3 regions of the Streptomyces sp. NPDC007346 genome follow, and region 2 is predicted to be linked to each of the others. Evidence: riboswitches for the same ligand, from Rfam matches in the RefSeq annotation. Region 2 holds a riboswitch; each other region holds the start of a gene.

Region 1 (6,833 bases), on a different contig from region 2:
TGCAGGCCGCGAAGCAGATCAGGTTCAGCAGGAAGCGGCGGCGGTCGGCCTTCGTCTCCAGCCGGTCGATCGTCTCGACCGAGTCCATCCACTTGAAGCAGAACTGGGCCTTCTCACGGATCGAGGGGATCTCCTCGACCGCGTCGAACGCCGCCGCCCGGTCGTCCGGGTCGGGCAGGTAGGTGTCCAGCAGCGTCAGGTAGAACTGGACGTGCACGGCCTCCTCGAAGAGCTGCCGCGACAGGTACAGCCGCGCCTCGGGGGAGTTGATGTGCTTGTACAGCGTCAGCACGAGGTTGTTCGAGACGATCGAGTCACCGGTCGCGAAGAACGCCACCAGCCGGCCGATCATGTGCTGCTCACCCGGCGACAGCTTGGCGAGGTCGGCGACGTCCGAGTGGAGGTCGACCTCCTCCACGGTCCAGGTGTTCTTGATCGCGTCCCGGTAGCGCTCGTAGAAGTCCGGGTAGCGCATGGGGCGCAGGGTCAGCTCGAAGCCCGGGTCGAGCAGGTTCTTGGTGTCGTTGGTGCTCATTACTGGCATGCCTCGCAGGACTCGGGGTTCTCAAGGGAGCAGGCGATGGCGTCCGCGTCGGGCGCCGAGGCCTGCTGTACGGGAATGGGGGCGGCGGCCGACGCCTGACCGGAGGCGGCACGGGCGATCCGGGTCGCCGGGCGCGAACGCAGGTAGTACGTCGTCTTCAGCCCCTGCTTCCAGGCGTACGCGTACATCGAGGAGAGCTTGCCGATCGTCGGCGTCTCCAGGAAGAGGTTGAGCGACTGGCTCTGGTCGAGGAACGGCGTACGGGCCGCCGCCATGTCGATCAGGCCGCGCTGCGGGATCTCCCACGCCGTGCGGTACAGCGCCCGCACGTCCTCGGGGATCCAGGCGAAGCCCTGCACCGAGCCGCTCGCCTCGCGCAGCGCCTCACGGGTGCGGGCGTCCCACACGCCGAGCTTCTTCAGCTCGTCCACCAGGTAGGCGTTGACCTGGAGGAACTCACCGCTGAGCGTCTCGCGCTTGAACAGGTTGGAGACCTGCGGCTCGATGCACTCGTACACACCGGCGATCGAGGCGATCGTGGCGGTCGGCGCGATGGCGAGCAGCAGCGAGTTGCGCATGCCGCTCTTCGCGATCCGGGCGCGCAGGGCGTCCCAGCGCTCCGGCCAGTTCAGCTCGGTGTCGTAGTGGTCGGGGTGCAGCACACCGCGCGCGGCCCGGGTCTCGGACCAGGCGGGCAGCGGGCCCGACCGCTCGGCCAGGTCGCAGGAGGCCTCGTACGCGGCGAGCATGATCCGCTCGGCGATCCGCGTGGAGAGCGCGCGGGCCTGCGGGGAGTCGAAGGGCAGGCGTAGCTGGAAGAAGACGTCCTGGAGGCCCATCGCGCCCAGGCCCACCGGCCGCCAGCGGGAGTTGGAGCGCCCGGCCTGCTCGGTCGGGTAGAAGTTGATGTCGACGACCCGGTCGAGGAAGGTGACCGCGGTGCGGACCGTGGCGTCCAGCCGCTCCCAGTCGATCGAGCCGTTCGCGACGAACGCGCCCAGGTTGACCGAGCCCAGGTTGCAGACGGCCGTCTCGCCGTCGTCGGTGACCTCCAGGATCTCCGTGCACAGGTTCGAGGAGTGAACGACCCGGCCCGGCTCGGCGGTCTGGTTGGCGGTCCGGTTGGAGGCGTCCTTGAACGTCATCCAGCCCTGGCCGGTCTGTGCGAGGGTCCGCATCATCCGGCCGTACAGCTCACGCGCCGGAATCGTCTTGCGGGCCAGGCCCTTGGCCTCGGCCGCGCGGTAGGCGGCGTCGAACGCGTCGCCCCACAGGTCGACCAGCTCGGGGACCTCGGCGGGGGAGAACAGCGACCAGTCGGTGTCCGCGTCGACCCGGCGCATGAACTCGTCCGGGATCCAGTGCGCCAGGTTCAGGTTGTGCGTACGGCGCTGGTCCTCACCGGTGTTGTCGCGCAGCTCCAGGAACTCCTCGATGTCCGCGTGCCAGGTCTCCAGGTAGACCGCCGCGGCACCCTTGCGGCGGCCGCCCTGGTTCACCGCCGCGACGGAGGCGTCCAGCGTCTTGAGGAACGGCACGATGCCGTTGGAGTGCCCGTTGGTGCCCCGGATCAGCGAACCCCGGGCGCGGATACGGGAGTAGGAGAGGCCGATGCCGCCCGCGTGCTTCGACAGGCGCGCCACCTGGTGGTAGCGGTCGTAGATCGAGTCCAGCTCGTCCTTGGGGGAGTCCAGCAGATAGCAGGAGGACATCTGCGGGTGCCGGGTGCCGGAGTTGAAGAGCGTGGGGGAGGAGGGGAGGTAGTCCAGCCGGCTCATCAGCCCGTACAGCGCGGCGACCTCGTCCAGCGCCCGCACCGAGTCGTCCTCGGCCAGCCCCGCGGCCACACGCAGCATGAAGTGCTGCGGGGTCTCGATGACCTGGCGGGTGAGCGGGTGGCGCAGCAGGTAGCGGCTGTGCAGTGTACGGAGGCCGAAGTAGCCGAAGCGGTCGTCGGCGCCGTCGGCGGTGGCCCGGTCGACGAGTGCGTCGAGCGCCTTCGCGTGGAGCGCCACGAACGCGGCGGTGCGGTCGGCGATCAGCCCCTCGCGGTGGCCGACCGCGACCGAGGCGGAGAAGTGCGTCGCGCCCTGGCCCGCGGCCTCGTCGGCGATCGTGCGGGTCAGCAGCCGGGCGGCGAGCCGGGAGTACGCGGGGTCCTCGGAGATCAGCCCCGCGGCCGCCTCGGTGGCCAGCGAGCGCAGCTCGGCCTCGTCGGAGCGGGCGTTGCGCCCGCGCAGCGCGGAGGCGGCGACCCGTCCGGGGTCGGTGTCGGGCAGATCGACGGTGAGGTCGGTCAGGGTCCGCAGCAGGGCGGTCCCGGGTCCGTCGTTCGCGTGGTCACCGGACGTGGTGGAGGCGGCGATTCCGGTGGCTGAAACCGGATCGGCGGGCGCGATGGTCACTGGGCTTTCCCTCGCTCGGCTGGGGGCCGGCGGCGAGCGGGGAGCCAGGCAGCACGATGCCCCGGAGGGCAGCACTGCTCACGGCGTCCACCGGCCCATCCGCGAGGCCCGGACGTCTGGCGTCCGGTTCGGTCGAGCCGGACGCGCTGTCGGCAGGTCATCGGACTTCAGGTGTGCAAAAGCACACTGATCACACCGTTGCGGGACAGTTCCGGATTCACACCGGATTCCCCTGCGGCGACAGCGAGGTCGAGCATACATGTGGGGGGCGCCAGATGCTGCGGCCCCCACATGTTGTGTCGCGTCGATTTAATACGCCCCTCAGGAGGCCGCCTCCAGCCCCAGCCGGAAGGTCATGAGGCGCAGGCCCGGCACCGGCTCCCAGTCCCGCTCAGGGGTCCGCAGAAAGCCGAGCCGACGGTAGATCCTATGGGCTGGGAGCATGGCCGGCTGCGTCGACAGCACCAGCCCCCGGACGCCTTCGGCGGACCGGGCCCGCTCGACGCACGCCCGTACGAGAGCCTCTCCCACACCCCGTCCGCGCCCCGCACGGGCCACGGCCAGCATCCGGAACTCGGCCTCGTCCGGAGCGGAGATATCGCGCCACGGAGTGCCGGGGGCGGCATACGTCACACCACCGAGCACCACCCCGTCCGCGTCGAGCGCCACGAGCACCTCCGCCTCGGCCGCCCGCTGCTCCACCGCCCGCAGTTTGAGCAGATACGGGTCCTGCGGGCCGTCCAGCAGATCATCGCCGAGATAGGCCTCGGCGATGATCTCGCCGAGTACGGCGTACTCGCCGGGCTCCGCCACTCTGATCGTCAGATCCATCAGCCACTCGCTCCCACTTCGTTGTTCGGGGCGCCGTCGCCCACCGGCGGCAGGTCGCCGCGCTCGACGGGCTGCTGTCCGGAGCCGTCCCCGGCGGGCGGCAGCACCCGGTCCAGCTCGTGGTCGTCGGCGCGATGGGCGGCCCGCGCCGCCGACCGCAGCGTCGTCCGGTCCACCTCGCGCGCCCCGCTCACCGTGATCACGAGGTCGCCCTGTTCCTGGGCGTACGCGTGGCCCGACTCCGTGGCCCGGTACCAGTGTTCGCCGTCCCGCTCGCACGTCACCAGGGGCTCCTGACCGCCGGCGGGTGCGGAGCCGTCCGTACAGTCGGCCACGGCGTGCGGGCGGCGCTCCACCGACAGCTGGAGCATCCCGCCGTCCGGCGCGGTGTAGGAGCTGCCGAACCCGTCGTCACCGAGCACCCCGACCGACTGGCGCGCCAAGGCGTAGCCCGCGGCCTCGGTCACCCACACATGCTCCGTGACGAGCTGCGCGGCGCTCGCCCGCGCCTCCAGCTCCGCCCGGTCGGGCGCCGGTTCGGCCGAGGAGCTCCGGTCCGCCGCCGACTCCGAGCCGGGCGCCGGGACACTGCCGCAGCCCGTCACCGCCGCCAGGGCCAGGGCCAGGGCCAGTGTCACGGTCGGGAGGAGGGGCCGGAGCCGGGGCGACCGGCAGCGCGATGTCATGGGCACATCCTTTCGTACGGTCAGGAGTCCGCGCACCGGGAAATCGAGCGGCGGCCGGACTCGCCCACGGGCGCGAAAAGGGGCCGCCGCGCCCCTGGGAGGGGTGCGACGGCCCCGATCGGCCGACGGCGGTCAGCAGCAGCGGAAGCCCTCGCGGGGGTCCGCCTCACGGGCGTCCGTGCGGCTGCGTTCGAAGGCGCGGCGGGTCATGACCGGGGTGTCCGGATCGTGGGACCTGGCGTGGGCCACGTAGCGGTCGTACGTGGCTTCGCCGGTCAGCTCCCGGACGTACCAGCGGATGCGTCCCGCCACCCGCCGTACGTCCTCGACCGTCATGTCCGGTCCCCCGTTCCCGCCGTCTCCTTGCGGATGCCGCCCTCGGGGCCGACGCCCGCGGCGGCCAGTTCGGCCTTCTCCTCCTTGGTCGCGATGAGCGAGGCCGGGGCGACGAGCCTGGACTCGACGTACGGCGTCTCGTGGAGCCGGACGCTCTCCGGGTCGCGGATGGCGTTGAAGCAGACCCGGCCGGCGTCCACGAGCACCACGATGATGAGGACCGCGAAGAGCGCGCACAGCACCCCGTCGACGGTGGAGTTGGTGACGACGGTCCGCATCTCGTCCATGTTCTTGGCGGGAGCCAGCACCTCGCCCGCGTCGATGCCCGCCTGGTACTTGTCGCGCTGGGCGAAGAAGCCGACCTTCACGTCCGAGGAGAAGATCTTTTGCCAGCTCGCGGTGAGGGTGACCGCCACGTCCCAGGCGAGCGGGACCGCGGTGACCCACGCCCACTTCAGGCGGCCGGACTTGACGAGCAGGGTGGTGCAGACGGCCAGGGCGACGGCGGCCAGCAGCTGGTTGGCGATGCCGAAGAGCGGGAAGAGCTGGTTGATGCCGCCCAGCGGGTCGTGCACGCCGACCCAGAGGAAGTAGCCCCAGCCGCCGACCACGACGGCGCTGGCGAACCAGACGCCCGGCTTCCAGCTGACCTCGCGGAACGGCTTGTAGGCGTTGCCCAGCATGTCCTGGAGCATGAAGCGCCCGACGCGGGTGCCGGCGTCCACGGTGGTGAGGATGAAGAGCGCCTCGAACATGATGGCGAAGTGGTACCAGAACGCCTTCATCGCGGTCCCGCCGATCACCGCGGAGAAGATCTCCGCCATGCCGAGCGCGAACGTGGGCGCGCCACCGGTCCGGGAGAGCAGGCTCGCCTCCTCGACGTCCTTGGCGGCCTGGGCCAGGGCGTCCGGGGTGATGGTGAACCCGAAGTTGGCCACGGCCTGGGAGGCGGACTGGACGCTGTCGCCGATCACGCCGACGGGCGCGTTGATGGCGAAGTACAGACCGGGGTCGATGATGCAGGCGGCGATCATCGCCATGATCGCCACGAACGACTCGACCAGCATGGCGCCGTAGCCGATCATCCGGATCTGCGTCTCCTTCTGGACCATCTTCGGCGTGGTGCCGGAGGAGACCAGGGAGTGGAAGCCGGAGAGCGCGCCGCAGGCGATGGTGATGAAGACGAACGGGAACATCGAGCCGGCGAAGACCGGGCCCGAGCCGCTGGTGGCGAAGTCGGTGACGGCGGGCATCTTCAGGGTCGGCAGCGCGACGACCACGCCCAGGGCCAGCAGCCCGATCGTGCCGACCTTCATGAAGGTGGAGAGGTAGTCGCGCGGGGCCAGCAGCAGCCAGACGGGGAGCACGGAGGCGAGGAACCCGTACACGATCATCCAGATGACCAGCGTGCCCGGCTCCAGCGTGAAGAAGTCCGCCCACGACGACTCGGCCACCCAGCCGCCCGCGACGATCGCGAGCAGCAGCAGCGCGACGCCGATGACGGAGACCTCGCTGACCTTGCCGGGCCGCAGGATGCGCAGGTAGACGCCCATGAAGAGGGCGATCGGGATCGTCATGCCGATGGAGAAGACGCCCCACGGGGAGTGGGCGAGCGCGTTCACGATGACCAGGGCGAGGACCGCGAGCAGGATGATCATGATGACGAAGACCGCGATCAGGGCGGCGATCCCGCCGACCGGGCCGATCTCGTCCCGCGCCATCTGGCCGAGCGAACGGCCGTTGCGGCGGGTGGAGAAGAAGAGCGTCACCATGTCCTGGACGGCACCGGCGAAGATGACGCCGACGACGAGCCAGATCGTGCCGGGCAGATAGCCCATCTGCGCGGCGAGCACGGGGCCGACCAGGGGGCCGGCGCCCGCGATGGCGGCGAAGTGGTGGCCGAACAGGACCCGGCGGTCGGTGGGGTGGAAGTCGACGCCGTTGTCCAGCCGTTCGGCCGGGGTCGCGCGGTTCTTGTCCGTCTTCAGGACCCGGTTGGCGATGAACCGGGAGTAGAAGCGGTAGGCGATG
Region 2 (12,039 bases):
GGACCGCACCGGTCCCTACGTCTGGCTGCGGCGGGAGAACGGCCAGGGCCTGGGCTTCCAGCGGGCCGGTGAGCCCAGGCCGGGCAAGAACCGCGTGCACGTCGACATCAGCTCACCCGATCCGGCCGCCGAGCAGCAGCGGGTCGAGGCGCTGGGCGGGCGCCGGCTGGAGGAGTACGCCGACGGCGGGTTCCTGGTGATGGCCGACCCCGAGGGCAATGAGTTCTGCGTCATCCCCGAGGGGTCCGTGGGCATGGACGAGCGGGGCCGCGCCCACTACCTCGACTGACCCGCGCCGCCCGTGGCCTCCGGGCCCTCCGTATCGGCCGCCGGGCGGCGCAGCAGATACGTGTCCATGATCCAGCCGTGCCGTTCGCGGGCCTCGGCGCGCACCCGGCCGATCCGCTCGGCGACCTCGTCGAGCGGTCCGGAGACCAGGAGCTCGTCCGGGGTGCCGATGTAGGCACCCCAGTAGATCCACAGCCCCCTGCCCGTCAGATGGGTGAAGGTCTCGTGGCCGTCGAGCATCACCACGATGTCGCCGTCGTCGTCCGGGAACCCCTCGGCGAGCCGCCTGCCGGGGGTGATGTGGACGGGGCGGCCGACCTGGTTGAGGGAGGTGCGGTGGCGGGCGGCGAGCGCGGAGACGCTGCTGATCCCGGGGACCACCTCATGGCCGAATTCCACCGTGCCCCGGGCCCGGATGTCCTCCAGGATCGCCAGCGTGCTGTCGTACAGGGACGGGTCGCCCCACACCAGGAAGGCCCCGCACTCCCCCGGCGCCAGCTCCTCGGTGATCAGGCGTTCGCAGATGTCGGCGCGGCGGTGGCGCCAGTCGTGCACCGCCGACGTGTAGCGCCCCCGGTCGCCCTGGGTGCGGTCCCGCCAGGGGTCCTCGGCCTCCACGACCCGGTAGGGGCCGGTGAGGTGCTCGGCCAGGATGTCGCGCCGCAGCCGGGTCAGGGACTCCTTCTCCCGGCCCTTGCCGAGCACGAAGAAGACCTGCGCCCTGCGCATCGCCTTCACCGCGGCGAGGGTCAGGTGGTCGGGGTCGCCGGCTCCCATGCCGATGACGAGGATGTGGCGTGGTGCGTCGCTCATGTCGGCCGATCATGCCAGGAGCGGTGCCGGGAATCGCGCCGGGGGCGAGGTGGGGTGGACTTACTAGGACGTCCAACTATATGTTCGTGAGCAGCGGGGTGGCCGGCGTGGAGCCGGGCACCCTCAAGGCCCGTGGTGTCAGGGAAGCCGGTGCGAATCCGGCGCGGTCCCGCCACTGTGACCGGGGAGTTCGTCCTCGCAGGACACGCCACTGACGGTGCAGGCGCCGTCGGGAAGGCATGAGGACGCGCGCTGATCCGGGAGTCAGGATACCGGCCGCGGGATGTTCCGTGTTTCCACGAGGATGGAGCAGACACGCATGGCACCGGTCCGCACCCACGGCCCCGCAGGCCCGTCCCGGCGAGCGGTTCTCCCCGCCCCCTGACGGCCCCCGCCCTTCGCGTCCCCGACGGCAGGCCCTTCCGCGACCACGCGCACCCGACCGGTGCGTGTGCCGGTGGGAGCTGTGCGCCATCCCCGGTTCTCTCCTGACGATCTCACCGACGAGAGCAGGCTTCCATGGTCCGCGAACTCACCCATTTCATCGGCGGCAAGCACACACCCGGCACCTCGGGCACCTACGGCGACGTCTACGACCCCAACACCGGCCGCATCCAGGCCCGGGTGCCGCTGGCCGGCCGGTCCGAGACCGAGGCGGCCATCGCCGACGCCGCCGAGGCCCAGCTCGAATGGGGCGAGTGGAACCCGCAGCGCCGGGCCCGCGTCCTGCTGCGCTTCCTCCAGCTGGTCGAGAAGGAGAAGGACTCCCTGGCCCGGCTGCTCTCCTCCGAGCACGGCAAGACCGTGGCCGACGCGCACGGCGACATCGCGCGCGGGCTGGACGTGGTGGAGTTCGCCGCCGGTGTCCCGCACCTGCTGAAGGGCGAGTTCAGCGACAACGCGGGCTCCGGGATCGACGTCCACTCGCTGCGCCGGCCGCTGGGAGTGGTGGCGGGCATCACCCCGTTCAACTTCCCGGCGATGATCCCCCTGTGGAAGGCCGCACCCGCTCTGGCCTGCGGAAACGCCTTCATCCTCAAGCCCTCGGAGCGGGACCCGTCGGTGCCGCTGCGGCTGGCCGAACTCTTCCTGGAGGCGGGGCTGCCGCCCGGGGTCCTCAATGTCGTCAACGGCGGCAAGGAGGCCGTGGACACCCTGCTGGAGGACCCGCGCGTCAAGGCGCTCGGCTTCGTCGGCTCGACGCCGATCGCCGCGCACATCTACGCCACGGCCGCCGCCCACGGCAAGCGGGCGCAGTGTTTCGGCGGGGCGAAGAACCACATGATCGTGATGCCGGACGCCGACCTGGACCAGGCGGTGGACGCGCTGATCGGCGCCGGTTACGGCTCGGCGGGTGAGCGGTGCATGGCGATCTCGGTCGCCGTCCCGGTCGGTGAGGACACCGCCGACGCGCTGGTGGCCAAGCTCACCGAGCGGATCGCCGAGCTGCGGATCGGCCGCTCGGACGACCCCGACGCCGACTTCGGGCCGCTGGTGGGGCGCGACGCGGTGGACCGGGTGCGCGGCTATGTCGACCTCGGCGTCGAGGAGGGTGCCGAACTGGTCGTCGACGGGCGGGACTTCACGCTGGAGGGCCATGAGGAGGGGTTCTTCGCGGGCGCCACGCTCTTCGACCGGGTCACCCCGGACATGCGGGTCTACCAGGAGGAGATCTTCGGCCCGGTCGTCTGTGTGGTCCGCGCGGCGGACTACGAGGAGGCGCTGCGGCTGCCCTCGGAGCACCCGTACGGCAACGGCGTCGCCCTCTTCACCCGGGACGGCGACATCGCGCGCGACTTCACCCGGCGGGTCGACACCGGCATGGTCGGCGTCAACGTGCCGATCCCGGTCCCGGTGGCGTACCACACCTTCGGCGGCTGGAAGCGGTCCGGCTTCGGCGACCTCAACCAGCACGGACCGGACGCCATCCGCTTCTACACCCGTACCAAGACCGTCACTTCGCGCTGGCCCGCCTCCGGGATCCGGGACGGCGCGAGCTTCACGATTCCGACCATGGGGTGACCGCCGTGACCACCCTGCTCAGCGACGACCAGCTCGCGGTCGTCGAGACGACACTCGACTTCGCCCAGGAGCACCTGACCCCGCACGCCGTGGCCTGGGACCAGGACAAGCACTTCCCCGTCGACGTCCTGCGGAAGGCGGCGGGGCTCGGCCTGGGAGGCGTGTACGTACGGGAGGATGTGGGCGGCTCGGAGCTGTCCCGCTCGGACGGGGTCCTCGTCTTCGAGGCCCTGGCCACCGGCTGCCCGTCCGTGGCGGCCTATCTCTCCATCCACAACATGGTCGCCTGGATGGTCGACCGGTACGGCTCCGAGGACCAGCGCGTCCGGTACCTGCCGGAGCTCTGCACCATGGAGCAGCTGGGCAGTTACTGCCTGACCGAACCGGGCGCCGGCTCCGACGCCGCCGCGCTGCGCACCCGTGCGGTGCGCGACGGCGACCACTACGTCCTGACGGGCACCAAGCAGTTCATCTCCGGGGCGGGCGCCACGCACCTCTACATCGTGCTGGCCCGCACCGGCGAGGACGGGCCCGGCGGGATCTCCGCGTTCCTCGTCGAACGGGACGATGCGGGACTCTCGTTCGGGGCCAACGAGAAGAAGATGGGGTGGAACGCGCAGCCCACCCGGCAGGTCGTGCTGGACGGGGTCCGCGTCCCGGCCGACCGGCTCCTGGGCGCCGAGGGCGAGGGCTTCCGCATCGCGATGAACGGTCTCAACGGCGGCCGGCTCGGCATCGCCGCCTGCTCGTTGGGCGGGGCGCAGAGCGCGCTGGACCGTTCCCTGGCCCATCTCGCGGACCGGGAGGCGTTCGGCGGCCGGCTGCTGGACTCCCAGGCGCTCCAGTTCCGGCTGGCCGACATGGCGACCGAACTGGCCGCCGCCCGCGCCCTGTTGCGGCAGGCCGCCGAGGCGCTGGACCGGAAGGTGGGCGGGGCACCGGAGTTGTGCGCGATGGCCAAGCGCTTCGCCACCGACACCGGCTACTCGGTGGCGGACCGGGCGCTCCAACTCCACGGCGGCTACGGCTATCTGGCCGAGTACGGCATCGAGAAGATCGTGCGGGACCTGCGGGTCCACCAGATCCTGGAAGGGACCAACGAGATCATGCGCGTGATTGTGGCCCGGAGCCTGACGGGAGCCCTGCGATGAGCGAGGAGCTCGTGCTCGCCCGCACCGAGGGGCGTACGGGGGTGCTGACCCTGAACCGGCCGAGGGCGCTCAACGCCCTCACCCACCCGATGGTGGAGACGATCGCGGCGGCCCTGGAGCGGTGGGAGCACGACCCCGAGGTGGGAGCCGTCGTCATCACCGGGGCCGGGGAGCGCGGCCTGTGCGCGGGCGGCGACATCCGGTCCATCTACGAGGACGCCCGCGCGGGCGGCAGGGCGTCGGCCGCGTTCTGGCGCGACGAGTACCGGCTCAACGCCGCGATCGCCCGCTATCCGAAGCCGTACGTGGCGGTCATGGACGGCATCGTGATGGGCGGCGGAGTCGGCGTCTCGGCGCACGGCAGTGTCCGGATCGTCACCGAGCGGTCCAAGGTGGCCATGCCGGAGACCGGGATCGGTTTCGTGCCGGATGTCGGCGGCACGTATCTGCTGGCGCTGGCCCCCGGCGAGCTGGGCACCCATCTCGCTCTGACGGGTGCGGTGGTGGGGGCCCGGGACGCCCTGCTGTGCGGGCTGGCCGACCACTTCGTACCGGTGGACGACCTGCCCGCGTTCCTCGCCGGGCTGCGGACCGAGCCGCCGGCCTCCGTGCTGGGCCGCCACGTCCAGGAGCCGCCTGCGGGGGTACTGGAGGCCGACCGCGCCTGGATCGACCACTGTTACGCGGCCGACACGGTCGAGGAGATCGTGGAGCGGCTGCTCGCCTCCGGCGCCCCGGCGGCCGGTGAGGCGGCCGAGGCGATCCTCGGGCGCTCGCCCACCGCGCTCAAGGTCACCCTCGCCGCGCTCCGCCGGGCGCGCGAACTCGGTCCGCTGGAGCGGGTGCTGGAGCAGGAGTACCGCGTCTCGTACGCGGCCCTGGCCTCCCCCGACCTGGTGGAGGGCATCCGGGCCCAGGTGATCGACAAGGACCGGACACCTCGTTGGTCGCCCGGCACGCTCGTGGAGGTCACCGACGCGGACGTGGCCCGCTACTTCGCTCCGACCGGCGACGAGGGGCTCTCCCTCGCCGCGGACGACTCACCGCAGGAGGTGCCCTGGTGACCACCACCACGACCGTCGCGTTCATCGGCCTGGGCCACATGGGCGGCCCGATGGCCGCCAACCTGGTGCGGGCCGGGCACCGGGTGCTCGGCCACGACCTGGTGGAAACCTGTCTGGCGACCGCCGTGGCGAGCGGGGTGGAGCGGGCGGGGTCCGCCGCCGACGCCGCCGCGGTGGCCGATGTGGTGATCACCATGCTGCCCGCCGGACGCCATGTCCTCTCGCTCTACGGGGAGCAGGGGCTGCTCGCGGCGGCCCGCCCGGGGACCCTGTTCGTCGACTGCTCGACCATCGACGTGGCCGACTCCCGCGCCGCCCACGCGGCGGCCGCGGCGGCCGGTCACCGCTCGCTGGACGCCCCGGTCTCCGGCGGGGTGGTGGGCGCGGAGGCGGGCACGCTGACCTTCATGGCCGGGGGCGAGGAGTCCGCGTTCGCGCGGGCCGAGCCGCTGCTGTCCGTGATGGGCAAAAAGGCGGTGCACTGCGGGGCGGGCGGTGCCGGGCAGGCGGCGAAGATCTGCAACAACATGATCCTCGGCGTCTCCATGATCGCCGTCAGCGAGGCGTTCGTGCTCGCCGAGAGCCTCGGCCTCTCCGACCAGGCCCTGTACGACGTGGCGTCGGCGGCCTCCGGCCAGTGCTGGGCGCTCACCGTCAACTGCCCCGTCCCCGGCCCGGTCCCCACCAGCCCGGCCAACCGCGACTACCGCCCCGGCTTCGCCGCACCGCTGATGGCGAAGGACCTCTCCCTGGCCGCCAACGCCCTGCGCGCGGGCGGCATCGATGCCGAACTGGGTCTGCGTGCGGCCGAGTTGTACGCACGGTTCGCCGAGGGCGCCGGGGCGGACCAGGACTTCTCGGGAATCGTCCGCGCCATCCGGGCGGCTTCACCGAGCACCACCGATACGCAGAAGGGCGCCACCACGTGAGCGAGAACAGTGAGACCGAGAACGGCTCGGGCAAGAGCGGCGGGAACGAGAGCGCGTCCACCCCGGGCCCCTACGAAACCATCCTGGTCGAGCGCCGGGGCCGTACCGCCCTGCTCACCCTGAACCGGCCCAAGGCGCTCAACGCGCTGAGCCTGGACGTCATGCGCGAGACCGTCGAGGCGACCGAGGCGCTGGACCGGGACCCGGACGTCGGCTGCATCGTCATCACCGGCAGCGGGGCGAAGGCGTTCGCGGCGGGGGCGGACATCAAGGAGATGCAGCCGCAGAGCTACATGGACATGTACCTCAGCGACTGGTTCACCGCCTGGGACCGGCTCGGTCAGCTCCGTACGCCGACGATCGCCGCCGTACGGGGCTACGCCCTGGGCGGCGGCTGCGAGTTGGCCATGCTGTGCGATCTGGTGATCGCCTCGGACACGGCCGTCTTCGGGCAGCCGGAGATCCGGCTCGGGGTGATCCCCGGCATCGGCGGCTCCCAGCGGCTGACCCGGGCGGTCGGCAAGGCCAAGGCGATGGACCTCTGCCTGACCGGCCGGAACATGGACGCCGAGGAGGCCGAGCGGGCCGGTCTCGTCTCCCGGATCGTCCCGGACGCGGACCTGCTGGCGGAGGCGCTCGCGGTCGCGGACACCGTCTCCGGCATGTCGGCGCCCGTCGCGATGATGGCGAAGGAGGCGGTGAACCGCGCCTTCGAGACCACCCTCGCCGAGGGCGTCCGCTTCGAACGCCGCCTGTTCCACGCGGTGTTCGCGACGGCCGACCAGAAGGAGGGCATGAAGGCGTTCACCGAGAAGCGGCCCGCGGAGTTCACGCACCGCTGACCTCCGTGAGCGCGGTCCACCCGCCGCGGGCCACTACGAGGGGCGCTCGTCCGGCGCGGCCGAGCCGTCGGCGACCACCGGATACGGCACATGGGTGCGCCGGTCGGGGTCGACGGCCAGCCGGCCCCCGGCCGGAGGCCGGGCCCGCTGGGCGCAGTCCCGCCGTTCGCAGATCCGGCAGCCGAGCCCGATGGGTGTCGCGGAGCCGGGCGCGTCCAGGGCCATGCCCTCGGCGTACACCAGGCGGTGGGCGTGGCGCAGTTCGCAGCCGAGCGCGACGGCGAAGTCGGCCCTGGGCGCGCGGTGCCCGAATCCGCCGCGCGTCACGGTCCTGGCCACCCAGAAGTACCGCTTGCCGTCCGGCATTTCGGCGACCTGGGTGAGGATGCGGCCGGGCGCGGAGAACGCTTCGTAGACCGTCCAGAGCGGGCAGGTGCCGCCGAGCCGGGAGAAGTGGAAGTCGCTGGCGGACTGCCGTTTGGAGATGTTGCCCGCCCGGTCGACACGCAGGAACGAGAAGGGCACGCCCCGGCCGCCGGGGCGCTGGAGGGTGCTGAGGCGGTGGCAGACCGTCTCGAAGCCGACGCCGAAGCGGGCCTGGAGGAGTTCGATGTCGTAGCGCAGCTCCTCGGCGGCGCGGTGGAAGGCGGCGTACGGCATGAGCAGGGCGCCGGCGAAGTAGTTGGCGAGGCCGATGCGGGCCAGACCGGCGGCCTGCCCGGAGGCGAGTTCACCGCCGGCGACCAGGGTGTCGAGCAGCGATCCGTGCTCCAGCAGGGCGAGTTGGGTGGCCAGCTGGAAGGCGCGCTGGGCCTCGTTGAGCCGGGGCGAGATCAGCAGGAGGCCGCTGTCGGGGTCGAACCGGCGGGCGTCGGCGGCCCGTTCGGGGGCGGTCACCACGACGGTGATGCCGTGGCGGGCGGCGAGGCGTTCCCTGAGCGCGTCGGCGGTACGGCCCGCCGAGCCCGCGCCGAGGTCCGTCGCGGTACGTTCGGCCACCGCGTCGAGTGCGCCGAAGTGGTTGTGGTGGGCGTAGAAGAAGTCCCGTACCTCGTCGTGAGGTTCGGCGGTGAGCAGACTCTCGCCGTCCTGCGGCGGGGCGAGGGCGGCGACCCGTTCGGCGGCCTCCCGGTAGCGGTGGTGCAGGGCGACCAGGGCGCGGGCCACCTCCGGGTGGTCGCGGGCCACGTCGGCCGCCTCCTCCAGGGGGACCGGGGCCCCGCACGCCTCGTCGCCGAGGGCGGCGCGCAGGTCGGTGGCGAGCCGTTCCTCGTCGGCCTCGGAGAAGAACTCCGGGTCGACGCCGAAGACCTCCGCGATCCGCAGCAGCACCGGGGCGGTCAGCGGCCGGCGGCTGTGCTCGATCTGGTTGAGGTAGCTGGTGGACAGGCCGAGCGCGCGGGCCAGCTCCACCTGGTTCATCCCGTGCTCGCGGCGCAGCCGCCGCAGCTTGGCGTGGGCGTAGATCTTGCGTCCGGCAGGCCGTCCCATGGATCGCAGCCCCTCTCCCCCGCCCGGGTCCTGTGCGGTGACGTCTGCTGCGAAAGTAGCATCCGCATCTTTCGCAGGATTCGCAGTTTCGCAGCTCAGCGGGGTACGGATTGTGCACAGTGGACCGGTCGCACCGGGGGCCGTGGCGGGGAATGCTCCTCTCGTACCGCACCGCCACCGCCGCGAGGAGCCCCGTGATCGACCACCACGTCCGCGTCCACCCCAGCGCCGACCGGCTGCCCCGTCAGGAGCAGCTCGCCTGGAAGCTGGCGGCCGTCGCCACCGGCACCCAGGACGCCCCCGAGCTCGACCCGCAGGCGGCCGCGATGGCCGTCAACCGGGTCGTCGACAACGCCTCCGTCGCCGTGGCGTCGCTGCTGCGCCGCCCGGTCGCCGTCGCCCGCAGCCAGGCACTGGCCCACCCCGGCGCCCCGGGCGCGGCCCTCTTCGGCGCCTCCCCCGGTGTGCGGGTCTCCCCCGAGTGGGCGGCCTGGGCCAACGGCACGGCCGTACGGGAGCTGGACTTCCACGACACGTTCCTGGCGGCGGACTACTCGCACCCGGGCGACAACATCCCGCCGCTGCTCGCCGTGGCCCAGCACACCGGGCGCGACGGCGCCGAGCTGCTGCGCGGGATCGTCGCCGCGTACGAGATCCATGTGGCGCTGGTGCGGGCCATCTGCCTGCACGAGCACCGCATCGACCATGTGGCCCACCTGAGCGCCGCCACCGCGTGCGGGCTCGGCGCGCTGCTGGGGCTGGACACGGAGACCACGTACCAGGCGGTCCAGCAGGCCGTGCACACGACGACGGCGACCCGGCAGTCCCGCAAGGGTGAGATCTCCAGCTGGAAGGCGTTCGCCCCGGCGTTCGCGGGCAAGGCGGCGATCGAGGCGGTGGACCGGGCGATGCGCGGCGAGGGGTCGCCCTCGCCGGTCTACGAGGGGGAGGACGGGTTCCTCGCCCGGATGCTGGACGGCCCGGACGCGGCGTACACGGTGGGGCTGCCGGAGCCGGGCGAGGCGCGGCGCGCGATCCTGGACACGTACACGAAGGAGCACTCCGCCGAGTACCAGGCGCAGGCGGTGATCGATCTGGCGCGGCGGCTGCGGGAGCGGACGGGCCCGACGGAGAAGATCCGCTCGATCGTCCTGCACACCAGCCACCACACCCACCAGGTGATCGGCTCCGGTTCGGGCGACCCGCAGAAGTACGACCCGACGGCGAGCCGGGAGACGCTGGACCACTCGGTGCCGTACATCTTCGCGGTGGCGCTGGAGGACGGCAGTTGGCACCACGAGCGGTCCTACGCCCCCGAGCGGGCGCAGCGGCCGGGGACGGTCGAGCTGTGGCAGCGGATCTCCACGGTGGAGGACTCGGAGTGGACCCGGCGCTACCACGACCCGGACCCCGAGCGGCGGGCCTTCGGCGGCCGGGCGGTGGTGACGCTGGTGGACGGCACGGTGATCGAGGACGAGCTGGCGGTGGCCGACGCGCACCCGGCGGGGGCCCGCCCGTTCGACCGTAGGGGGTACACCGCCAAGTTCCGCACACTGACGGAGGGCATCGTCGCCGCCGGGGACCAGGACCGGTTCCTGGCGGCGGCCGAGGGTCTGGCCGAGCTGCCGGCAAACGGGCTGGACGCGCTCTTCCCGGTCGTGGACACGAAAGCGGTCGCCGCCTTCGACGCCGGGCTCCCGAAGGGGCTGTTCTGATGCTGCACACCCGCACCACACCCGCCGATCGCCGCCGCGCCTTCCGTGAACAGCTGGCCTCCGGGGGGCTGTTGCGGATGCCGGGCGCGATCAACCCGTACTCGGCGCGGCTGATCCAGGAGGCCGGGTTCGAGGCGGTCTATCTGTCGGGGGCGGTCCTCGCCGCCGAACTGGCCCTCCCCGACCTCGGGTTGACCTCGTCGACCGAGATCGCGGCGCGGGCCCAGCAGATCGCCCGGGTCACGGATCTGCCCGCCCTGATCGACGCGGACACCGGTTTCGGCGAGCCCATGAACGCGGCGCGCACGGTCCAGTTGATGGAGGACGCGGGGCTCGCGGGGCTGCACCTGGAGGACCAGGTCAACCCCAAGCGCTGCGGCCATCTGGACGGCAAGACGCTCGTGGGGCGCGCGGAGATGGTCCGCAAGGTGCGGGCCGCGGCCGACGCCCGCCGCGACGGGGACTTCCTTCTGACGGCCCGTACGGACGCCCGGGGCCCGGAGGGGCTGGCGGCGGCGATCGACCGCGCGAAGGCCTACGTGGACGCGGGTGCGGACGCCGTCTTCCCCGAAGCGCTCGCGGACGAGGGTGAGTTCGAGGCGTTCCGGGCCGCCCTCGACGTGCCGCTGCTGGCGAACATGACCGAGTTCGGCAAGGGGCCGCTGCTGGACGCGGCGACCCTGGAGAACCTCGGCTACAACATCGCCCTCTACCCCGTCACCCTCTTCCGCCTCGCGATGGGCGCGGTGGAGGACGGGCTGCGCACGCTGGCCGCCGACGGCACCCAGCGGGCCCTGCTCCCCCGGATGCAGACGCGCTCACGGCTGTACGAGGTGCTCGGATACGGGGAGTACGGCGCGTTCGACTCGGCGGTCTTCGACTTCACGCTGCCGCCCGGCGCCTGAGCCTCCGCGGACGTGAGCCGCCCGCCCGGCCGGCACCCGCCCCGGCCGGGCACCCCCTTCACCCCACGCCATCCCTCCCCCTTCCTCTTCGCATGCCCGGAGGCCCGCCATGACCACTGCCGTGCCCGCACCCGCCGCGACCCCCGAGATCCATCGCGGTCTCGCCGGCGTCGCCGTCGACACCACCGCCATCTCCACCGTCATCCAGGAGACCAACTCCCTCACCTACCGCGGCTATCCGGTCCAGGACCTGGCAGCCCGCTGCTCCTTCGAGGAGGTCGCGTACCTGCTCCGGTACGGCGAGCTGCCCGACGCGGCCGAGCTGCGCGCCTTCGAGGCGCGTGAGCGGGCGCTGCGGCCGCTGGGCCGCACGACGGCGGAGCTGCTGGCCCGGCTGCCGGAGACCTGCCACCCGATGGACGTGCTGCGGACCGCGGTGAGCCTCTTCGGCTCCGAGGACCCGACCGAGGAGGACGGCAGCACCGCCGCCCACCACGCCAAGTCGCTCGCTCTGCTGGCCCGGCTGCCGGTCGTCGTGGCCGCCGACCACCGGCGGCGGCACGGGCTCGCGCCCGTGGCGCCCGATCCGTCGCTCGGCTATGCGGAGAACTTCTTCCACATGTGCTTCGGGAGCGTGCCGGACCCCGAGGTGGTGCGCTGCTTCGAGGTCTCGCTGATCCTCTACGCCGAACACAGCTTCAACGCCTCGACCTTCACCGCCCGGGTCGTCACCTCCACCCTCTCCGACCTCTACAGCGCGGTGACGGCGGCGATCGGAGCGCTGAAGGGACCGCTGCACGGCGGCGCCAACGAGGCCGT
Region 3 (12,039 bases), on a different contig from region 2:
GCCGTCCTCCCGGAGCGTTCTCCCGGAACAAGATCCCCGCGCCCCCGGCGCGGAGTGCTAGAGTGCGATGAGCACCCGTGGATGCCCCTTCGTCGGGCACCGGTGCTGATTTCTCTCTCCATCGCTGTTGCGCCCGTCCCATCCGACCGGCGATCCGGCTTCTCTCCAGCGTTCTCGCTGTCTCTCCTTCCGGCCCTGGGTTTTTCGTGCCCCCGGTGCGGGCGTGACGATGCCGCCCCTCCGTACGCCGGTCCCTCATGCGCCATGTCCGCGAAAGGACCCCCTTCCATGACCACCACACTCGAACGCCCCGTCGTCCGTGAGCCGCGCCCCGTCCGGGCCGCCGGGCTCCTCGACACCACCACGGGCGGCCACGGCCTGCTCCGTGTCCAGGGCGGCCACTCCTCCCCCGATGACATCCAGGTGTCGTCCGCGCTGATGCGCCGCCACGGCCTGCGCAAGGGCGACGCCGTCGAGGGGAGCTGCGAGCGGCCCCGCGTCCTGGCCTCCGTCGACCGGGTCAACGGCCTGGCGCCGCAGGCCCTGGGCGGCCGGGCCCACTTCCGCGACCTCACCCCGGTCCACCCCACCGAGCGGCTGCGGCTGGAGACCCCCAAGGGCGGCCCGGCCCCCCGGATCGTCGATCTGGTCTCCCCCGTCGGCAAGGGCCAGCGCGGCCTGATCGTCGCACCGCCCAGGACCGGCAAGACGGTCCTGCTCCAGCAGTTCGCCGCCGCCGTCGCCACCAACCACCCCGAGTGCCACCTGATGGTGGTCCTCCTGGACGAACGCCCCGAGGAGGTCACCGACATGCGCCGCTCCGTGCGCGGCGAGGTGTACGCCTCCACCTTCGACCGGCCCGCCAAGGAGCACATCGCCCTCGCCGACCTGGCCGTCGAGCGCGCCAAGCGCCTCGTCGAGCAGGGCCGGGACGTGGTGATCCTGCTGGACTCCCTCACCCGGCTGTGCCGGGCCCACAACAACGCGGCCGGATCGGGCGGCCGCACCCTGAGCGGCGGCGTCGACGCGGCGGCCCTGGCGGGCCCCAAGAAGCTGTTCGGGGCGGCGCGCTCCGCCGAGGAGGGCGGCTCGCTCACCATCCTGGCGACCGCCCTCGTGGAGACGGGCTCGCGCGCCGACGAGTTCTTCTTCGAGGAGCTGAAGGGGACCGGCAACATGGAGCTGCGGCTGGACCGCTCGCTCGCGGACCGGCGGCTCTTCCCGGCCGTCGACATCGCCCGCTCCGGCACCCGCCGCGAGGAGCTGCTGACGGGCCCGGCCGAGCTGGCCACCGTACGGGCGCTGCGCCGCGCCCTGCACGCCCAGGGGGGTCACGGTGCCCTGGAGGCGCTGCTGGACAAGGTCCGCCGCACCCCGGACAACGCGACGTTCCTCCGCCAGGTGCAGCCCACCGTGCCGGGCGCCTGAGGACCGGCCACACAGACGACGGGCCGGCCCCGGACGCGTAGAGGGCTCAGGCGCTTCCCAGCGCCTCCGAGACCAGGGCGCGCGCCTCCTCCTGGACCCGGCCGAGGTGCTCGGCCCCCTGGAAGCTCTCCGCGTACACCTTGTAGACGTCCTCCGTGCCCGAGGGCCGGGCGGCGAACCAGGCGCTGTCGGTGCAGACCTTGAGGCCGCCGATCGCGGCCCCGTTGCCCGGTGCCTCGGTGAGTACGGCGGTGATGCGCTCGCCCGCCAGGGTGTCGGCCTTGACCTGCTGCGAGGAGAGCCGGGCCAGGACCGCCTTCTCCTCGCGGGTGGCGGGCGCGTCCACGCGGGCGTAGGCCGGGTCGCCGAAGCGCGCGGTGAGCTGGGCGTAGCGCTGCGAGGGGGTGGAGCCGGTGACGGCGGTGATCTCCGAGGCGAGCAGCGCCAGCAGGATGCCGTCCTTGTCCGTGGTCCAGACCCGGCCGTCGCGGCGCAGGAACGAGGCGCCGGCCGACTCCTCGCCGCCGAAGCCGAGGCTGCCGTCGTACAGCCCGTCGACGAACCACTTGAAGCCGACCGGTACCTCCACCAGGGTCCGGCCGAGGTCGTGGGCGACCCGGTCGATCATCGAGGAGGAGACCAGTGTCTTGCCGATGCCCGTCCCGGCGGGCCAGCCCTCGCGGTGGGTGTAGAGGTAGTCGATGGCGGTGGCCAGATAGTGGTTGGGGTTCATCAGGCCGCCGTCGGGGGTGACGATGCCGTGCCGGTCGGCGTCGGCGTCGTTGCCGGTGGCGATGGTGTACGCGTCGCGCTGCTCGATCAGCGAGGCCATGGCGTGCGGGGAGGAGCAGTCCATACGGATCTTGCCGTCCCAGTCCAGCGTCATGAACCGCCAGGTCGGGTCGGCGAGCGGGTTGACCACGGTGAGGTCGATCCGGTGCCGCTCCGCGATGCGCCCCCAGTACGCGACGGAGGCGCCGCCGAGCGGGTCGGCGCCGATCCGGATGCCCGCCTCCCGTACGGCGTCCAGGTCCAGGACGGAGGGCAGGTCGTCGACGTAGCGGCTCAGGAAGTCGTGGCGGCCGGTGGTGTCGGCGGCCAGGGCGCGGGCGTACGGGATCCGGCGCACCTCCCCGAGTCCGGCCTCGATGAGGGCGTTGGCCCGGTCCTGGATCCAGGAGGTGGCGTCCGAGGCGGCCGGTCCGCCGTTGGGCGGGTTGTACTTGAAGCCGCCGTCGGCGGGCGGGTTGTGCGACGGGGTGACCACGATGCCGTCGGCCAGGTGCTCGGTGCGCCCCTGGTTGTACGTCAGGATGGCGTGCGAGAGCGCGGGGGTCGGGGTGTAGCCGTCCGCGCTGTCGATCAGGACGGTGGCCCCGTTGGCGGCGAGGACCTCCAGGGCGGTGACCCGGGCGGGCTCGGACAGGGCGTGGGTGTCGGCGCCCAGGAAGAGCGGCCCGTCGGTGCCCTGGCGGGCCCGGTAGTCGCAGATCGCCTGGGTGGTGGCGGCGATGTGGTCGTCGTTGAACGCCGCCGCGAGCGCGGAGCCGCGGTGGCCCGAGGTGCCGAAGGCCACCCGCTGGGCGGGCTCGGCCGGATCGGGGTGGAGGGCGTAATAGGCCGTCACCAGCCGTGCCACGTCGACCAGGTCCGCGGACTGCGCCGGCTGCCCGGCCCGTGCGTGCGCCATCGGGTCTCCTCTTGCGTCTTCGTCGTCGTCGGCCCGGGGGAACGGGCCGTCGTCCCGGGGCGGACGATCACCCCGATCCGTACCCGATTCTGTCCCCTTGCCCGCATCGGCGCGTGATCCGTCCACGCCGACCCGGCCGCGCGCCCCGGCCGGGACGGCTCCGCGCCCCCGGTCCGTGGCGGGACCGGGGGCGCAAAGGGTGTGCGTCAGCGGCCCTGGAGGGCCTTCACGTTGTCGCCGAAGGTCCAGCCCTTGGAGCCGTCCCAGTTCAGGGACCAGGTCATCAGCCCCTTCAGGGAGCCGTCGTAGTGGTTCCAGGCCTGGGAGACGAGCGAGGGGGACATGTGGCCGCCGCCCGCGCCGGGCTGGGCGGGGAGGCCGGGGACCTGCTTGTCGTAGGGGACCTTGATGGTGGTGCCCTGGATGACGAGCCCCTTGTCGAGGCAGTCGGTCTGGGCGACGAAGCCGGCGACCGTACCGGCGGAGTAGGAGTCGCCGGAGCAGCCGTACATGCTGCCGTTGTAGTACTGCATGTTCAGCCACCAGAGCCGGCCGTTGTCCGCGTACTTCTTGATGATGGGCAGGTACGCGCCCCAGATCGAGCCGTAGACCACGCTGCCGCCGGTGACGTACGCCGTCTCGGGGGCCATGGTGAGGCCGAAGTTCGAGGGCATCGCTGCCAGGACGCCGTCGATGATGCGGATGAGGTTGGTCTGTGAGGCGGAGAGCTGGTTGATGTTTCCGCTGCTGGTGAGGCCGGTCTCGATGTCGATGTCGATGCCGTCGAAGTTGTACTTCTTCAGGATCGGGACCACGGTCTCCACGAACCGGTCGGCGACCGTGCTGGAGCTGAGGTCGATCCCGGCGGTCGCTCCGCCGATCGACATGAGGAGGGTGAGCCCGGATTCCTTGGCCTGGCACATCTCCGCCGGGGTGGCGACCTTGACGGTGTTGTCCATGCCGTCCTCCCACAGCACGGTGCCGTCGGAGCGGATGACGGGGAAGGCCGCGTTGACCACGTTGTAGCCGTGCTGGGTGATGCGGGAGTCCGTGATCGGGATCCAGCCGAGCGGGGGGTGCACGCCGTTGGCGGCGCCGTCCCAGTTCTCCCAGTACCCCTGGAGCACCTTGCCGGCGGGCTTCGACTTGACCGCACAGGTCTCGTCGGCGGCGGCGACGGGACCTGTATCGGTGCCGGCGGCCTTCGGTGGGGCGGCTCCCACCAGCATCGGTACGACGAGTGCCGCGGCCAGGCCGAGGCCCAGCAGCCGTGATGTACGGCCCATGATCCGTGTGTCCTTCCTGCCCGGGACCGCCGCCGACGGGGCGAAAGGTTCGCCCCGCCCCGCCCTATGTCGTGACCCTGCCAAACCGTAGAATGGTCCAGACCTTCGGTCAAGAGGTCTGGACCAAGCCGTCCGGCGGGACGTGTGCGCTCATGCCCGCACCACCGGCCGGCCGACGAGGTGGCGTGCGTACGCCTCCGTGGTGAAGAAGGCGGGCAGCTCCCTGCCCAGGGCGGTGCGTTCGAACAGGTCGCGGACCTGGTCGAGCCGGGCCCAGGGGTAGGTGGCGCCGAGCGTGGCCAGCTCCTCCTCGAAGAGCCGCTCCACCGTTGCGCGGTCGACGGCCCGGTGACATGGACGTCGTCGCGGGTCCGTTCCAGCTGGTGCGGCCGGTCGCCGAGCACCCCGTCGAAGACCGTCCGGCAGACGGGGACGAGCCCGGGGTGGGCGACCCAGGAGCCGTCGAAGCCGTCCTCCGCCTCACGCTCCTTGTCGAGCCGGACCTTGGCCAGCGCCGCTTCCCGGGCCGCCGCGTCACCGCCGGGGATCTGGGCGGCCATGCCGCCGATGGCGTGGGCGCCGCGCTGGTGACAGGTGCGGACCAGGAGTTCGGTGCAAGCGCGCAGGAAGGGGGCGGTCATCGTTGACCGCCGTCCGCCGCTCGGGCGGCCCGGTGATCTCCACCCGCCGGTCGGTGAGGCCGGGGGCGGGCCGGGCGACCCGCCAGTCGGGGTCGTTGCGGACGGCGGTGGTGGCGCGGGAGAAGTCGAGCGGGGTGCCGGAGCGCAGGAGGGCGCAGCGGCGGCGGCGCTCGGTGAGCAGGTCGAAGCGGCGGGCGGCGAAGGCCGCGTCGAGGCGGGCGATGAAGCCAAGGGCCTCGGGGGTGAGGTCCTCCTCGTGCCGGTCGCCCGGTACGAGGAGGACCTGGACGCGGCCGGTCGTGACAGGGGGGGTCATGCGGGTCTCCTCAGCGGGGCGTGGGCGGTGCGGGAGCCCGGTCGCGGGGGACGGGGTGCCCCCGCGACCGGCAGGGACCTCTAGTGGAACTGCTCCTCCTCCGTGGAGCCGGTCAGGGCCGTGGTGGAGGAGGCGGGGTTGATGGCGGTGGAGACCTGGTCGAAGTAGCCGGTGCCGACCTCGCGCTGGTGCCTGACCGCGGTGAAGCCCTGCTCCTGGGCGGCGAACTCCCGCTCCTGGAGGTCGACATAGGCGGTCATGCCCTGCTCGGCGTAGCCGCGCGCCAGGTCGAACATGGCGTGGTTGAGGGAGTGGAAACCGGCCAGGGTGATGAACTGGAAGCGGTAGCCCATCGCGCCCAGCTCCCGCTGGAACTTGGCGATCTGGTCGTCGTCCAGCGCGGCCCGCCAGTTGAAGGAGGGCGAGCAGTTGTACGCGAGCATCCGGTCCGGGTGCTCGGCGTGGATCGCCTCGGCGAACTCACGGGCCTGGGCGAGGTCGGGGGTGCCGGTCTCGACCCAGATGAGGTCGGCGTACGGGGCGTAGGCGAGGCCGCGCGAGATGACCGGCGCCATGCCGTTCTGCACCCGGTAGAAGCCCTCGGCGGTCCGCTCCCCCGTGACGAACCGCGCGTCGCGCTCGTCCACGTCGCTGGTGATGAGGTTGGCGGCGAGTGCGTCGGTGCGGGCCACGATCAGCGTCGGGACGTCCGCGATGTCGGCGGCGAGGCGGGCCGCGTTGAGGGTGCGCACATGCTGGGCGGTGGGGACGAGGACCTTGCCGCCGAGGTGACCGCACTTCTTCTCGGAGGCGAGCTGGTCCTCGTAGTGGATGCCGGCCGCACCGGCCTCGATCATCGCCTTGGTCAGCTCGAAGGCGTTGAGCGGTCCGCCGAAGCCCGCCTCGGCGTCGGCGACGATCGGGGCCAGGTAGTCGGTGGTGTCTCCGGCGCCCTCGGCGGTGGCGATCTGGTCGGCGCGCAGCAGGGCGTTGTTGATCCGGCGGACCACGCTCGGCACCGAGTTGGCCGGGTAGAGGCTCTGGTCGGGGTAGGTGTGGCCGGCCAGGTTGGCGTCGGCGGCGACCTGCCAGCCGGAGAGGTAGACGGCCTGGAGGCCTACCTTGACCTGCTGGACGGCCTGGCCGCCGGTCAGGGCGCCGAGCGCGTGGATGTAGCCCTGCTCGTGCAGCTGGCGCCAGAGCCGCTCGGCGCCGCGCCGGGCCAGGGTGTGCTCCTCGCGGACGCTGCCGGAGAGCCGGACCACGTCCTCGGCGCCGTAGGTGCGCTCGATGCCCTTCCAGCGGGGGTCGCTCGCCCACCGCCGCGCCAGCTCTTCCGCCGTCGTCCTTGCCTGCGCCATGGCGTCACTCCCGAAGTCGTGTGGGTCGATCGTGTGAAGGGTGCTAAGCCACGTCACCGAGTGACGCGGCTCCTGGGTGCGGCCCACCGGACCTCCGAGGTGGAACGGTGAGCAATGCGCCCGGCGAACCGGTCCGGGATCCCGAGGAGTACGACGTCAGGGCATGAAATCGTGCTCGGTACCCCAGTCCGGAGCCGGTGTCCGGTGGGCCGCAGGAACAACTCTGGGAGTGGCACTGAGTGCCATCAACCAGAGACGTGTGCCAAGTTCTGCCAATCTTTCCGTGCGCTTTGCCAAGGTTGCGAAGGCTCTCGACGGCCGTGTCGCGGCTAGGGTTGCCACCATGTCGACGACGGCGCGAAGGGCTCCGGTATGAGCAAGACCTACGCGGGTGCGCGGCTGCGCAGGCTGCGCGAGGAGCGCGGGCTGAGCCAGGCGGAGCTGGCCCGGATACTGGCGATCTCGCCGAGCTACCTCAACCAGATGGAGCATGACTCGCGCCCCTTGACGGTGCCGGTGCTGCTGCGGCTGACCGAGGCGTTCGGGGTCGACCCCGGCTTCTTCTCGGAGCGGGACACCACCCGGGTGCTGGCGGATCTGCGCGAGGCGCTGGCCGACGAGGTCGGCACGGCGCGCGTCTCGGCCGCCGAGCTGTCCGAGCTGGCCTCCCGGCTGCCGGGGGTCGCGTCCGTCCTGCTCGACCTCGGGCGGCGCAACCAGGCGCTGGCCGGACGGCTCGCGGAGGCGGCCGAGCTGCGTGGCGGCGGCGGTCTCGACCTGCCGCGCTCCCCGCACGAGGAGATCCGCGAGTTCTTCTACCGGCGGCAGAACTACCTGCACGAGGCGGACCTGGCGGCGGAGGAGCTGGCGGCGGAGATCGGGGTGCGCCCCGGCGAGGTCGTGACCGCGCTCGCGGCCCGGCTCACCGAGCACCACGGCATCCGGCTGGCCACCACCGACGACCGGCGGGGCCGGCCCGGGGGCACCCCCGCGGGCCGGCGTCCGGCACGACGGCCCGCCGGCCCCGCTTCCCCTGGCCCAGACACGGGCAGGCTGCACCACTACGACCCGGACGCCCGGGTGCTGCACCTCTCCAGCCGGCTCCGCCCCGGGCAGCAGGCGTTCCGGATGGCCACCCAGCTGGCGCTGCTCGAATACGGCGGGGAGATCTCGCGGCTGGCCTCGGAGGACTACGACGAGGGGTCGGCGACCTGGCCGCTGGCGAGGATCGGGGTGGCCAACTACTTCGCGGGCGCGCTGATCCTCCCGTACCGCGCCTTCCATACGGCGGCGGAGGAGGTCCGGTACGACATCGAGCGCCTCACCGACCATTTCGGGCTCGGTCACGAGACGGTCTGCCACCGGCTCTCCACGCTCCAGCGGCCCCGGCTGCGCGGGGTGCCGTTCTCCTTCGTCCGGGTCGACCGGGCCGGGAACATGTCGAAGCGGCAGTCCGCGACCGGGTTCCACTTCTCCCGCGCGGGCGGCACCTGCCCACTGTGGAACGTGTACGAGGCGTTCGCCGCCCCGGGCCGTATCCATGTGCAGATCGCGGCCATGCCCGACGGGCAGCGCCATCTGTGGACCGCGCGGGCCGTGACGCGCCACCGGGGCGGGTGGGGCGAGCCGGGCAAGACGTTCGCGATCGGGCTCGGCTGCGAGATCCGGCACGCCGGGCGGCTCGTCTACTCCGACGGGCTCGACCTGGACAACGCCTCGGCGGCGACGCCGATCGGGATGGGGTGCCGGATCTGCGAGCGGCTGGACTGCCCGCAGCGCGCGGTGCCGCCGCTGGGGCAGCCGCTGGCCGTCGACGAGAACAGCAGCACGTTCGTGCCGTACCCGGTGAAGGGGGCGCCGCCCGCCTGAGGACCCGCCCCCTCCACCGGACCGGGGGTCAGGAGAAGCGCAGCGCGATCGTGTCGCCGACGCCGATCACCTTGTCGCGCGTCGCCCCGGCGAACGCCGAGCCGTCGACCGAGACCTTCCACGTCGCCGAGCCGGTGTTGGCCTTGCCGTTGAGCGAGGTGATGGCGCCCGTCCCGGTGGCGGGGACCACGGAGGTGACGCAGCCGGCCGGGGTGGACGTGGTCGACGCGGCGGCCAGGACGGTGCCGAGGTCGGTCGTGGTGCCCGTGGGGGTGAAGGCGACGGAGCAGACCTTCAGGGTGCCGGTGCCGTCGTCCACGGTGAGCGCCAGCTTCGTCGCCGTACCGGAGGTGAAGCCGCTCTGCGCGACCCAGGTGGGCGCCCCCGAGGTGACCGGGGTGGGCGGTGCGGCGGTGAAGCCGCCCCCGGCGACGGCGCGCAGGGCGTCGGTGGAGGAGTAGGCGGACGGGGAGGTGTCCGAGGGCTGGTACTTGAAGCCGCCGCCGGGGTTGAACTGCTGGGCGATCAGGAAGTCGACCGGGGTCCGGCCCAGCGGGGTGAGGAAGTCGCCGGTCTGCGGGTCGATGCCGCAGGCGTTGAGGCCGGAGACGGCCCAGCCGTTGGAGCTGGAGTTGACGCCGTACAGGGCGCTGAAGGCGCCGGAGGAGTTGACCAGCTTGCTCTTGAGGAACGCCTTGGCCTGGAGGATGTCGGGGTCGGTGTTCGGGACGCCGGAGACGCAGAGCGCGGCCATGGAGGCGCCCGTCATGTCGATGTCGCCCGGCTTGGCCAGCTCGGTCGGGTTGCCCTCGGCCTTGCTGTAGGTCCAGCCGCCGTCGTCGTGCTGGTTGGCCCGGACCCGGGCGACGATCTTGTCGACGAGCTCCTGCGGTACGCGCTGGGCGCCCGCCTGGGTTCTGGCGCCGCCCAGCGCGAGTGCGGCGAAGACCGTCCCGTTGTAGTTGCCGGACGGGCCGAAGTAGCCGGCCTCCGCGTTCTGCCAGTAGCCGTAGATGTCGGCGATCAGGTTGCGCGAGGCGGAGACCCGGGCGGGGTCGATCCCGGCGGCGTACGCGTTGAGCGTGCCGCGCTGGTAGTCGGTGACGACGGGGGTGGCGGAGGGCCAGCCGGGGGTGGCCAGGAGGTTGCGGTAGACGGTGCGCGCGTTCTTCGTGGCGTCGCCGCCGGGTGTCACGTCCACGGCGGCCGTTCCGGCGGCGGCGAACGCGCTGAAGGCCCACTCGTTGGAGAGCCCGGAGCCGGCGTACGAACCGTCCGCGGCCTGAAGGGACTTGAGGTAGGCCACCCCGTTGGTCTTCGAGATGGCGATCTGGGCGGGGGTGGACGTCGCGGCGGCGGGAAGCGCCGTGAGGACGAAGGCCCCCAGGGCGGCGGGCACCACGAGGGCCAGACGGCGGGAGGCGCGGGAGGTGACAGAACGGGGCATGTGCCTGCTCCTGTGATGAGGGGCGTGCGGCACCGCCCGGCCCCTGGGGTGCACACCGGGGGCGAGGGTGGGTGGCCGACGCCCGGACGCGTGGGTACGGCTTCGCTGGATACGGCTGCCAACAGGGCATTCGGGCTCGGGAGCGGCCCCCTGCCGTCCCACACCGCTGCGCGTCAGCCCCGGATTCGCACCGGGTTCCCCCTCGTGGCAGGCCAGGACGCTACCCGAGGCGGCAGGGGCGCGCCAGGGACGGCAGGGGTGCGGGGTCGGCCGGGAGGCAACGAGACGCAAACCACCTTGACGGCCTCTTCGAGAGCGTGTTCCAATCCGCCTGATAAGCACTCAGCTCCAGGGGAAGCCGGTCGAAATCCGGCGCTGACCCGCAACCGTAGGCCCGCCACCGCGCGGGCGAGCCGGAATGCCTGGGGCCAGGAATTTCAGCGAGAAACGCCGTCGCGGACTACGGCGTGGTTCGAACAGCCCTCTGCGGGCGGCCCCTTGAGGGCCGTGGCCGAAAGGGGCCTTCTGCCACGCATGGCCCGCCCGGACGACACGAGGGGCCGTGGTGGGGACCGCACAGCAACATGACCGGAGCACAGCCGGCAGGAGACTCCTCTCGCTGTTCTCGGCGGCAGCGGTGACCTTCGCCGCGAGCGTGGCCTTCGTCACCGGTGCCGCTCCGGCGGCGGCCGACCCGATCGAGGAGTGCACGGCCACCCATGGCGCCGTCGTCGCGGTCGACTTCGGGCCGTTCGGCGGAGGTGTGGTGCGCGGCTGCGACACCACCCCGACCACCGGGTACGAACTCCTGCGCGACGGCGGGTTCACCACCGAGGGCACCCAGCACGACGGTGACGGCTTCATCTGCCGCATCGGCTCCGGCGCCTTCAACTCCGGTACGCAGTACCCGACTCCGGAGACCGAGGACTGCGTCCTGACCCCGCAGGCCACCGCCTACTGGTCGTACTGGATCGCCTCGCCCGGCCAGGAGAGCTGGTCCTACAGCCCGCTCGGCGCCATGAACCGCCGGCCCAAGGCGGGCGATGTGGACGCATGGGTGTTCGGCGGCACGGACATCGGCGGCTCCACCGGCCGGCCCACCTTCACCCCCGACGACGTCCGCGCGGGCGGCGGCGTCACACCCGGCCCGTCGCCTGACCCGACCGACCCGGGCGTCCCGGCCGGAAAGATCGACGTACCGGCGGCCGCCCGCTGGGTGACGAGCCAACTCCACGACGGCACCCAGGTGGTGGACGAGGGCTCCGGGGCCCCGAACCACTTCCTCACCACCGAGGCCGCGTACGCACTCGCCGCCGCCGACGGCGCGAGCCCGGCCCTGGACAAGGTGGTGGCCAAACTCGCCTCCTCCACCGACGAGTACGCCTACGCGGCGGGCCCCGACGAGGCGCCCGACGCCCATGCCGCCGCCCGGCTGGCCCTGCTCGCGGAGATCACGGAGAAGGACCCGCGCGACTTCGGCGGGCACGACCTGCTCGGGGACCTGGAGAAGAACGTCTGCGTGACCGGCCCCGCCCCGGGGTGCACGGCGAAGGGCGACTTCCGGGGCGCCATGTACGGCGACGTACAGGCGCTGGCCGTGCTGGCGCTGCTGCGCGGCGGGGTCGTGCCGCCGGCCGATTCGGTGGACCGGCTGACCCGACTGGTCTGCCAGGACGGCTCGGTGACCAGCATCCTGATCAGGCCCGGCGAGTATTGCGACGGCGACCCGATGACCACCGGCCTCGTCGCCCTGGTGCTGGACGAGGCGGGCGGCCACGACGCCACCGTCGCCAAGGCGCTCGCGTACCTGAAGAAGGCGCAGCTCAAGAGCGGCGCGTTCCCCCCGTACAACGGCGCCACCACCGGCTCCGTCGCGGCCACCGCCTACGCCACGCAGGCGCTGCGCGCGCTCGGTGAGGTCCGCGCGGCCGACTCGGCGGTCTGGTGGCTCTCGCGGGAGCAACTGGCCGACGGCGGCTTCGGGTTCGACGAGGACGCCAC

The links. Region 2 has a riboswitch for cobalamin ahead of AB0917_RS09305 (CoA-acylating methylmalonate-semialdehyde dehydrogenase). Riboswitches for the same ligand answer to the same signal wherever they lie in the genome.
Region 1: linked by a shared signal. The riboswitch ahead of AB0917_RS32555 (ribonucleoside-diphosphate reductase subunit alpha) and the one ahead of AB0917_RS09305 (CoA-acylating methylmalonate-semialdehyde dehydrogenase) in region 2 are both predicted to bind cobalamin.
Region 3: linked by a shared signal. The riboswitch ahead of AB0917_RS27595 (prenyltransferase/squalene oxidase repeat-containing protein) and the one ahead of AB0917_RS09305 (CoA-acylating methylmalonate-semialdehyde dehydrogenase) in region 2 are both predicted to bind cobalamin.

What each region holds. Positions count from the first base shown of each region.
Region 1 covers NZ_JBEYKR010000223.1:453-7,285, reverse strand. Annotated here, with positions in the region: gene AB0917_RS32560 (ribonucleotide-diphosphate reductase subunit beta) at 1-535, opposite strand, end outside; gene AB0917_RS32555 (ribonucleoside-diphosphate reductase subunit alpha) at 535-2,949, opposite strand; cobalamin riboswitch at 3,083-3,223, opposite strand; gene AB0917_RS32550 (GNAT family N-acetyltransferase) at 3,271-3,780, opposite strand; gene AB0917_RS32545 (hypothetical protein) at 3,780-4,466, opposite strand; gene AB0917_RS32540 (YbdD/YjiX family protein) at 4,599-4,802, opposite strand; gene AB0917_RS32535 (carbon starvation CstA family protein) at 4,799-6,833, opposite strand, start outside.
Region 2 covers NZ_JBEYKR010000021.1:50,058-62,096, forward strand. Annotated here, with positions in the region: gene AB0917_RS09295 (VOC family protein) at 1-289, shown strand, start outside; gene cobF (precorrin-6A synthase (deacetylating)) at 277-1,101, opposite strand; cobalamin riboswitch at 1,218-1,397, shown strand; gene AB0917_RS09305 (CoA-acylating methylmalonate-semialdehyde dehydrogenase) at 1,621-3,123, shown strand; gene AB0917_RS09310 (acyl-CoA dehydrogenase family protein) at 3,120-4,274, shown strand; gene AB0917_RS09315 (enoyl-CoA hydratase/isomerase family protein) at 4,271-5,338, shown strand; gene mmsB (3-hydroxyisobutyrate dehydrogenase) at 5,335-6,267, shown strand; gene AB0917_RS09325 (enoyl-CoA hydratase) at 6,348-7,109, shown strand; gene AB0917_RS09330 (short-chain fatty acyl-CoA regulator family protein) at 7,143-8,600, opposite strand; gene AB0917_RS09335 (MmgE/PrpD family protein) at 8,795-10,315, shown strand; gene prpB (methylisocitrate lyase) at 10,315-11,220, shown strand; gene AB0917_RS09345 (bifunctional 2-methylcitrate synthase/citrate synthase) at 11,330-12,039, shown strand, end outside.
Region 3 covers NZ_JBEYKR010000139.1:86-12,124, forward strand. Annotated here, with positions in the region: gene rho (transcription termination factor Rho) at 289-1,428, shown strand; gene pgm (phosphoglucomutase (alpha-D-glucose-1,6-bisphosphate-dependent)) at 1,475-3,118, opposite strand; gene AB0917_RS27570 (chitinase) at 3,325-4,404, opposite strand; partial or broken gene AB0917_RS27575 (hypothetical protein) at 4,555-5,361, opposite strand; gene aceA (isocitrate lyase) at 5,442-6,722, opposite strand; gene AB0917_RS27585 (short-chain fatty acyl-CoA regulator family protein) at 7,095-8,591, shown strand; gene AB0917_RS27590 (prenyltransferase/squalene oxidase repeat-containing protein) at 8,620-10,038, opposite strand; cobalamin riboswitch at 10,163-10,241, opposite strand; cobalamin riboswitch at 10,345-10,481, shown strand; gene AB0917_RS27595 (prenyltransferase/squalene oxidase repeat-containing protein) at 10,604-12,039, shown strand, end outside.